3 regions of the Xanthomonas sp. NCPPB 4467 genome follow, and region 1 is predicted to be linked to each of the others. Evidence: predicted binding sites of a transcription regulator. Region 1 holds the regulator's gene; each other region holds the start of a gene.
The links. The regulator FliA, encoded in region 1, starts transcription of late flagellar genes. The targets are predictions, from matches to a motif close to TAAAGTTTNNCNNNCNNNGGCCGATAA.
Positions count from the first base shown of each region.

Region 1 (3,272 bases):
TGCCGTGACCGGTGGCAAGGGCGGCGTGGGCAAAACCAACATCTCCGCCAACCTGGCCGTGGCGCTTGCCGACATGGGCAAACGCACGCTGCTGCTGGACGCCGACCTTGGCCTGGCCAACCTGGATGTGGTCTTGGGCCTGTCGCCCAAGTTCACCCTGGCCGACCTGATCGCCGGCCGCTGCACGCTCGATGAAGTGATCATCGAAGGCCCGGGCGGCGTGTTGGTGGTGCCGGCCGCCTCCGGTCGCCGCCACATGGCGGAACTGGCTCCGGCCCAGCACATCGGCCTGGTCAATGTGTTCTCCGAACTGGAACGCGACCTGGACGTGATGGTCATCGACACCGCCGCCGGCATCACCGACAGCGTGCTGACCTTCTGCCAGGCCGCCCAGGACACCGTGGTGGTGGTCTGCGACGAGCCGGCCTCGATCACCGACGCCTACGCGCTGATCAAGGTGCTCTCGCGCGAACGCGGCGTGGACCGCCTGCAGATCATCGCCAACATGGTGCGCGACCCCAACGAAGGCCGCCTGCTGTACGACAAGCTCTCGCGCGTGTGCGAAAAGTTCCTCGGCGATGTGTCGCTGAACTATCTCGGCCACGTGCCGCAGGACGACTGGTTGCGCCTGTCGGTGCAGCGTCAGCAACCCGTCATCAAGGCGTATCCCGCCAGCCCGTCGGCGCAGGCCATTGCCGAAATCGCACGCCGTACCTCGCGCTGGCAGGCTCCCACCGTGCCGCGCGGCAACGTCGAGTTCTTTGTCGAACGCATCATCCAACGGGGAGTGGCCGCATGAGCACTGCTACCGCAACCACGGCCAGCGCGCAGTACCGCGCCGTGCAGCGCAATAACGCCAACGACGTGGTGACCCAGCACGCCGATCTGGTCCGCCGCATCGCCCACCATCTGGCGGCGCGTCTGCCGGCCAGCGTGGAAGTGGACGATTTGATCCAGGCCGGCATGATCGGCCTGATCGAAGCCTCGCGCAGTTACGACTCCGACCAGGGCGCCTCGTTCGAAACCTACGCCTCGATCCGTATCCGCGGCTCGATGATCGACGAAATTCGCCGTGGCGACTGGGTGCCGCGTTCGGTGCACCGCCGTGCCCGCGACGCCGCCGCCGCCGTGCGCAAGATCGAGCAGAACACCGGCCGCGCCGCCGCCGCCACCGAAGTGGCCGCCGCGATGGAAATGCCGCTGCCCGATTACCTGCGCCTGATGGAAGACGCCGCACGCGGCCAGGTGCTGAGCCTGGAATCGCGCATCGAAGATCACGGCGAGCTGGACACCACCGCCAAGGGTGGCCCCAACCCGCAGCAGATGATGGAGCGTGGCGAATTCGGCCGCGAGCTGGGCAAGGCCATCGGCCAGTTGCCCGAGCGCGAGCAGCTGGTGCTGTCGCTGTACTACGAACAGGAATTGAACCTGAAGGAAATCGGCGCTGTGCTCGGTGTCAGCGAGTCGCGCGTCTGCCAGATCCATGGCCAGGCCGTGGTGCGTTTGCGCGGCCGCCTCAAAGTCTTCGAACTGGCCGATGCCGGTGTCGAAATTGACGACTAATTTTTTCGCGTATTTTTTCGTATTAGGAGCTTGATGTGAATAAGAACATGCGGATCCTGATCGTGGACGACTTCTCGACGATGCGACGTATCGTCAAGAATCTGTTGGCAGATCTCGGCTTCACCAATACCGCAGAGGCCGAAGACGGCAACAGCGCGCTGGCTGCATTGCGCGCGGGCCCGTTCGATTTCGTGGTGACGGACTGGAACATGCCCGGCATGACCGGCATCGACCTGCTGCGCAACATCCGCGCCGACGCCAAGCTCAAGCACCTGCCGGTGATGATGGTGACCGCCGAAGCCAAGCGCGAGCAGATCATCGAAGCGGCGCAGTGCGGCGTCAACGGCTACATCATCAAGCCGTTCACCGCGCAGACGCTGGAAGAAAAGCTGGGCAAGGTGTTCGAACGTCTGGCGGCGACCGCCTGATGAACGCCACCGTGGAGACCAATGCCGAACGCGCTGCGTTGATCGAGCGTCTGCAAGGTGCACTTGATGCACTGGAAAGCGGTGACGAAGCTGCGTGGAAGCGCGAGGTCGATCACCTCGCCGCCCTGCGCACGCGTCCGATGATGCAGGGCCTGAGCCGGCTCGCGCGCGAACTTGGGCAAGCGCTGGGCGAGCTGCCCACCGTGCCCGAAGAAGCCGGCGAACTGGACGATGCCTGCTCGCGCCTGGACCACGTGGTGGAAATGACTGAAAAGGCCAGCCATCGCACCCTGGATCTGGTCGAAGAATGCCGCGAGCTGGCCAACAAGCTGCGCGACGGCGGTCTGAATCAGGACCAGGGCGCGCTGATGGACCAGATGCGCCACAACCTGACCGAGCTGTCGCTGGCGCAAAGCTACCAGGACCTCAGCGGGCAGATCATTCGCCGCGTGGCCGGGATCGTGCGCCGCGTGCATGAAGGCTTCGGCGCGCTGGGCCTGCCGCCCAAGAGCACCGAGCCGAAGAAAGACGACGGCGGTCTTGCCGGTCCTGCGGTCAAGGGCCTGGACCGTCACGCGGTGTCGCAAGACGACGCCGACGATTTGCTGTCCGGATTGGGGTTGTAACCATGAGTGCTGTTCCAGACGATATTGCTGCCGATTTCATCGTCGAGGCCCAGGAAATCCTGGATCGCCTCGGCGAACAGCTGGTGTCGCTGGAACAGGCGCCAGACGAAGCCGACCAGCTCAACGCGGTGTTCCGCGGCTTCCACACGCTCAAGGGCGGCGCCGGCTTTCTGGCGATCAAACCGATGGTGGAGCTGTGCCACGCCGCCGAAGAAACCCTCGGCATGGCGCGCTCGGGCCAGGCGGTGCTGCAGGCGCATCATTTCGATGCCGCCCAGCAGTCGCTGGACTATCTGCAGGCCATGCTGGATGCGATGAGCTCGGGCGAACCCGTGCCGCATGCACCGCCGTCGCTGATCGCACAGTTCGATGCCAAGAGCGGACCGCCGGCGGTCAAGACCGCGCCCAAGGCGGCAGCTGCCGCACCTGCGCACGACGACGGCCATGCCGCGCCGGCGCCAGGCGCCAAGGCCGCGCCCAAGGCCGCCGCCAAAGGCGGCGCCGAAGCCGAACAGACCGTGCGCGTGGATACCAAGCGCCTGGACGCCATCGTCAATCTGATTGGCGAACTGGTGCTCTCGCGCAACCGGTTGAAGACATTGCGCACCCGTCTGCGCGACGAAGAACTCGACCGCGCGGTCAGCGTGCTGGATAT
Region 1 is NZ_CM191260.1:2,575,985-2,579,256, reverse strand. Features, by position in the region: gene ACCQ06_RS11175 (MinD/ParA family protein) at 1-799, shown strand, start outside; gene ACCQ06_RS11170 (RNA polymerase sigma factor FliA) at 796-1,563, shown strand; gene cheY (chemotaxis response regulator CheY) at 1,599-1,991, shown strand; gene ACCQ06_RS11160 (protein phosphatase CheZ) at 1,991-2,617, shown strand; gene ACCQ06_RS11155 (chemotaxis protein CheA) at 2,620-3,272, shown strand, end outside.

Region 2 (3,272 bases), 1.7 Mb from region 1:
AGGCGGGCTGCGGGCGCGGTCGCTTTCCCGCACACTATTGCCGCTGCGCACTGTCCGCAGGCTGTCCTTCTTGTCCCCGGAGTGTCCCCCAATGTCTTTGCTGCGTGCCGAACTGGCGCAATGGCGCGCTTCTCCCGCGCGCGAACTGATGGCCGGTGCGGTCGCCACATTTGCCTTGATTCCCGAAGTGATTGCGTTCGCCTTCGTGGCGGGCGTCGATCCGCAGGTCGGGCTGTTCGCCTCATTCGTTATCGGCATCGTGATTGCGTTTTGCGGCGGACGCCCGGCGATGATTTCTGCTGCGGCCGGATCGGTGGCGCTGGTGGCCGCACCGCTGGTGGCGGCGCACGGGTTGCCGTATCTGCTGGCGGCCGGGCTGCTGGCCGGCGCGGTGCAGATCCTGTTCGGGCTGCTGCGGTTGGGCGTGTTGATGCGCTTTGTCAGCAGTTCGGTGCGCACCGGGTTCGTCAATGCGCTGGCGGTGCTGATCTTCGCCGCGCAGCTGCCGCATCTGCTGGGCGCCAACCTCACCACCTGGGCCATGCTCGGTGTGGGTCTGGCGATCATCTACGGGCTGCCGCGCTTGCGCGTGCCCGGCCTGTCGGCGATTCCCTCGCCGCTGCTGTGCATCTTGTTGCTGACCATCGCCGGCAGCGCCCTGCACCTGCCGCTGAAGACCGTGGCCGATCTGGGCAAACTGCCCAATGCGCTGCCGTTCCTGCAATGGCCGGCGGTGCCGATGACGCTGGAAACGTTGCGCATCATCGCCTTGCCCGCATTGGCCATCGCCATGGTGGGCCTGCTCGAATCGCTGATGACCGCGCGGGTGGTCGACGAACTTACCGATACCCCCAGCAACAAGAACCGCGAATGCACCGGGCTGGGCATCGCCAATACGGCCGCCAGCCTGTTCGGCGGCATTGCCGGCTGCGGCATGATCGGCCAGACCGTTGGCAACGTGAAGTACGGCGGCCGTGGCCGGCTGTCGACCTTGTTCGCCGGCGTGTTCCTGCTGATCCTGATGGTGTTGCTGAAGCCGTGGGTATCGCAGGTGCCGGTGGTGGCCTTGGTGGCCATCATGGTCATGGTGTCGGCCGAGACCTTCGACTGGCGCTCGCTGCGCACCGTCATCACTCACCCGCGCACCTCCAGCGTGGTGATGCTGGCCACGGTGGCGGTGACCCTGGTGACCCACAATCTTGCTGCCGGCGTGGCGGTGGGCGTGGTGCTGAGCGGGGTGTTCTTTACCTTCAAGGTGGCCGGGCTGCTGCAGATCGCCCACACCGATGGCGCAGATGACGTGCGCACCTACAACGTGCGCGGGCAGGTGTTCTTCGCCTCGGCCGATGTGTTCATCGACGCCTTCGACGCGCGCGAGGTGCCCGGCCGCGGCGTGGTGATCGACGTGAGCCGCGCGCATTTCTGGGATATCACCGCCGTGGCGGCGCTGGACAAGGTGGTGCAGCGGTTGCGGCATCACGATCTGGACGTGCAGGTCAAGGGCCTGAATGCCGGCAGCCGCCGGCTGATGCAGCGGCATGCACTGGGCGAGGACGCGCTGGAATCCGCGCTGCCCTGAGCAATCAAGGACAGCCGTCCCCGCGGGCGTCGCGGGCGTTTGTGTCTGCTGCCAGCGGCGGCTGCCCGCGCGCTGAGCGTGGCCGGCCACCCGACCTCAAGTTTGCGGTTGGGGCGCCGATGCACCGGTATCGTGACTGTCGGTCGTTGTCGTGAAGCCTGCGCGTTGCCACACCAGTTGTCCGCCAGCCCGCCGTGTGCGGCAAGGCGTTCCTGCGCCTGCGTACCGGCTGCGCGATCAATGAGCGCCACGCCGTTGCTGGAACGGATGGTGGATATGACCGCCATCCGCGATGCCGATCTGCTCGATCTGAGCCTGTTGCGCACCATGCGCGAGCTCTGCGCTGCCGAAGAATTGTCGCTGCTGCGCATCGCCCCGGATGGCCGCACCATGGCCGAAACCCGCCTGCACGACGACGGCCGCTTGTCGTTGACGGTAGCCGAGCTCAAGGACGCGCAGATGCGTGCCCAGCTGGCCGACGTGCATGGCCCCGGCGACGTGCTGCACCTGCACCAGGATGGCCAGGCGCTATTGGTCTATCCGATGATGGAAGCGCGCGGTATCCGCACCTGCCTGCGGGTGGGCGGTGCACGCGCGCCCGGTGTTGCAGAACAGGCGATGCTGCAGGGCTTTGCGCGCTTCTTCCAGAATTACCGCAGCCTGCTCGACGACGCGCAGCGCGACGCCTTGACCGGCCTGCGCAACCGCAAGACCTTCGACGATGTGATCCTGCGGCTGTTTGCAGGCGGGGCAGATGTGCCGGCCAACGACAGCAGCTGGCTGGGCATCGTGGATATCGATCACTTCAAGCGTGTCAACGACACCTTCGGCCATCTGTATGGCGATGAAGTGTTGCTGCTGGTGGCGCAGTTGATGCAGCGCGCGTTCCGCCAGGACGATCTGCTGTTCCGATTCGGCGGCGAAGAATTCGTGATCGTGCTGCGTGGCGTGGAGCGCGATGTTGCGGTCAGCCTGTTCGAGCGCTTCCGCCTGGCCGTTGCCGAGCATGTGTTCCCGCAGGTCGGGCAGGTCACGCTCAGCACCGGTATCGTGGAGCTGACCGGCGGGCGCATGATCAGTCAATTGCTGGATGAGGCGGACAAGGCGCTGTACTGGGCCAAGCAGCACGGCCGCAATCGCGCCGTGGTGTACGCCGAACTGATCGCCAGCGGGCAATTGCTGCAGACCACGCAACAGACCGGCAGCGTGGACCTGTTTTAAGCGCGCATCGCGCTCGCACTACCGCGTGTAGACGTGCCGACAGCTGCTGCAGCCCAGCGCGGCCATCGCAGGCGGCCATCCCGCGACATGCCGCCGCCTGCACGCGCGGGTGGCTACACTCCAGGGCGGTCTGATATCTGGGGTATGCAATGAAGCGACTTGCCGTGGGACTCTTGGCAATGGCGGTCTCGACCGCGCTGATGGCGCAGGCGCCGACCTTCGATGGCGCGCGCATCTCGCGCGACGTCAAGGAGCTGGCCTCCGATGCCTACGAAGGCCGCGGCCCGGCCACTGCCGGCGAAGAAAAAACCATCGCCTATCTGAGCAAGCAGTTCGCCGACGCGGGCCTGCAGCCCGGCGGCGATCTCAACGATGGCAAGCGCCTGTGGACCCAGGCAGTGCCGTTGCGCCGCGCCGCTATCGTCGGTACGCCGACGCTTGCGCTGACCAATGCCGGCAAGCCGCAGGCGCT
Region 2 is NZ_CM191260.1:855,419-858,690, forward strand. Features, by position in the region: gene ACCQ06_RS03675 (SulP family inorganic anion transporter) at 92-1,579, shown strand; gene ACCQ06_RS03680 (GGDEF domain-containing protein) at 1,820-2,800, shown strand; gene ACCQ06_RS03685 (M28 family metallopeptidase) at 2,950-3,272, shown strand, end outside.
Region 2: ACCQ06_RS03680 (GGDEF domain-containing protein) is a predicted target of FliA. The motif match lies at 1,676-1,702, and genes of this name have one in related genera.

Region 3 (3,272 bases), 530 kb from region 1:
TGACCGTGACCGGCATCGTCAGCGGGCTGCTGGTGATGCTGCTGGCCTACCGCTTGTTGGCGCGCGAGCTGCAACGCCGCGTGCGTGCAGAGGACGAGGCCAGCCATACCAGCGAGCAGCTGGTCGAATCGTTTGCGACGCTGGAGCGTACCTCTGCGGGACTGGAAGCGCTGGCACGCTACTCGGGATTGCTGCAGAACTGCCGCGACGCCGAAGAAGCGCTGGAAATTACCGCACGCACGATTGCGCCGCTGATTCCCGGCGCGGCCGGTGCGGTGTATTTGCTGCGCGCATCGCGCGATCGCGCTGAGCAGGTGGTGGCCTGGGGCGCGATGGCCGACGACGACAGCGCAAGCATCGCGCCGGAGACATGCTGGGCGCTGCGCCGCGATCGCACGCATGTGGTCGAAGATGCCAGCCAAGGCATGCTGTGTCGCCATACCGGCGCCAATCTTCCGACGCACGCCAGCACGGTGTGCATCCCATTGTCGGCACAAGGCACACAGTTGGGCATGCTGGCGCTGCGCAGCGACCAGCCGGGTGGCCTGAGCTCACTGACCGTGGCCGAAGCGGCAGCGGAACAACTCTCGCTGGTGCTGCATAGCCTGCGTCTGCGCGAAACACTGCGCCAGCAATCGATCCGCGACCCGCTCACCGGCCTGTACAACCGCCGCTATCTGGAAGAAGCGCTCAATCACGAACTGGCGCGCTGCACGCGCCGGGTGCAGCCGTTGTCGGTGCTGATGCTGGACGTCGACCACTTCAAGCGGTTCAACGATCTGCATGGGCACAGCGGCGGCGACCGGGTGCTGGCGGCAATCGGCGAACTGTTGCTGGCGCAGACCCGTGGCGAAGATATCTGCTGCCGCTACGGCGGCGAAGAATTGACGATCATCCTGCCGGAAGTGGATCTGGCCACTGCGCGCAGGATGGCGGAGAAGTTGCGCGCCGGGATCGAGGCCTTGCAGGTGATGGCCGATGGCGTGTCGCTGCCGAAGATCACCGCATCGTTTGGCGCGGCGAGCTTTCCCGAGCACGCGGGCAATGCGGCGCAGCTGCTGCGGCGCGCAGACGAGGCGTTGTACCAAGCCAAGCAAGCCGGGCGCAATCAGGTGATCAGCGCACCGGAAGCGGCGGACGCCGAATGTGCGCAGGAGTCCTGATGCAGGCAGGCTGGTCGTAGCGACCCTGGCAAGATGCCTTGATAGGCTTCGTTCAACTGCCAGCCGGGCGCCAGTGGCCGATTAGGCGCCTGGCGACCCAGGCGCAAATATGCACTGACACTTATATGCATCAGCGACAAATCGGGTCAGACATTTCGCTGAGCGCCGCTGCGTTGTTGAGAATACGGCTCAGACACCGCGCCGAGATTGGCGTTCGCCCTCGCCAACGCGCCCGCCTGCGTCGAGCAGCGCAGCATCACCGACAGGCGCGCCCCTCTCCGTCGGCACGAATCAGATCACCGCCTACCAGCATGCCGTCGACGCGGGTGCACACATGGGCCGCCTCTTCGGGTTTAGCGCCGCGCAGCACCGCTTCGGCACGCGCCTGGAAATCCAGAGACTCAACATCCGTATCTTCATCTGCAGGCAGCTGCGGCAGTGCGTTCTGCAACGCATCCAGGCGCGTCGCTAGCTCTTCGCATCTAGGCATAACAGGCTCCGACCCACAGCCGATACAGTTGCCGCAAGGCCGTCAACAACGCACGAAGCCTTGCCATGCAACGCTTCATTTTCCTACCCGCTACAGCGGTGATTGCATGCTCAACTTTCGCGCAACCCGGCCGATAATGATGCCGACTCCGACAGAACCTTGCCTGTGATCCTCCACCTGCGGCGGGATTTCCGCCTCGGCATCGTCAAGATGCTTGGGCCAATCACTGCGCTGTTGCTTTGCCTCTATGCGGTGTACCTGGCCATGACCGGCCAGGCGATTGCGTGCCTCATCACCGCAGCGCTGGGCGTGCTGGCGATCTGGCGCGGCTGGCAGATGCGCGCGGCAGAACGCACGGGCGCCGGCGGTGTCTGGTTGGCATCGATCAATGTCGCCGGTTGCCTGGTGGCCTGCTGGACCGGGGGCGACGGCGCCCTGCCCTGGCTGTTTCCGGTGCTGGCGACCAATTATTTTCTGTGCGGGCCGCAACGCGCGGTGTCGCTGAGCCTGCCATTGATGGTGGCCTTGTTGTTCTTGCCAGGCTTGATCGTCAGCCCCGGCCAGGGCGTGTCGACGGTCGTGGTGACGTTGGTGACGTTGGCGGTGGGGTATTCGTTCTCGCTGCGCATGCAGGACGACCGCGTACACCTGGAAGAGCTGGCGTCGCTGGATGCGCTGACCGGGTTACCCAACCGACGCATGCTCGAACGCGCGTTGACCCATCAGATCGATCAGCGCCAACCGCAGGAGCGGCTCAACAGTCTGATCATCCTGGACCTGGACCATTTCAAGGAGGTCAACGATCTGTACGGGCATGCCGCAGGCGATGCCGCGCTGTCGGATCTGGCAACCATCTTGCGCTACGAAGTCCGCGAGCCGCATCAGGTGTTCCGGTTTGGCGGCGAAGAATTCGTGGTGTTGCTGCGCGCCGGCTCATCGGCGGAACTGGAAGCGGCCACCGAGCGCTTGCGCAAGGTGATCCGCAATGGGTTGCGTGGCCCGGGAGGACGCATCACGGTGTCGCTGGGCGCTGCGCGCCACGATGGCGAAACGCACTGGCAAGACTGGTTTTCGCGTGCCGATGCGGCACTGTATCTGGCCAAGAACAGCGGCCGCGACAGCGTACGGGTTGCCGACTGAGCGTCGCGCTGCTGGCTGGCTAGATCGCGGCATCGAACACGACGGTTACGATCTTCTACCAGACGGGGCGACCCAGCGGCCGCCCCGTCCATCGGTCAACGGTTGACCACCGCCACCGGTGCGGCGGGTGCTTCACCCTGCTTCCAGCCGCCCAGCGCCTTGTACACACCGACCACGCCGACATTGACTGCCGCCTCGGCCTGGGCCAGGGCATCGTCTGCCGCCAGCTGGGTGCGCTGTGCATCCAGCAAGGTCAGGAAATCTTCCGACCCCTCGCGGTAGCGGATCTGCGCCAGCTGTTCGGCACGTCGCGCGGCATTGGCCTGGTCCACCACGATCGCCAGACGCGCCTGCTGACGGCCGTAGCCGATCAAGGCGTTTTCGGTGTCTTCCAGCGCCAGCAACACCGTTTGCTGGTATTGCGCCAATGCACCGTCGGCCTGGGCCTTGCTGGCACGCAGGCGTGCACGCACGGTACC
Region 3 is NZ_CM191260.1:2,050,624-2,053,895, reverse strand. Features, by position in the region: gene ACCQ06_RS09035 (sensor domain-containing diguanylate cyclase) at 1-1,163, shown strand, start outside; gene ACCQ06_RS09030 (hypothetical protein) at 1,420-1,653, opposite strand; gene ACCQ06_RS09025 (GGDEF domain-containing protein) at 1,819-2,793, shown strand; gene ACCQ06_RS09020 (efflux transporter outer membrane subunit) at 2,889-3,272, opposite strand, start outside.
Region 3: ACCQ06_RS09025 (GGDEF domain-containing protein) is a predicted target of FliA. The motif match lies at 1,764-1,790, and genes of this name have one in related genera.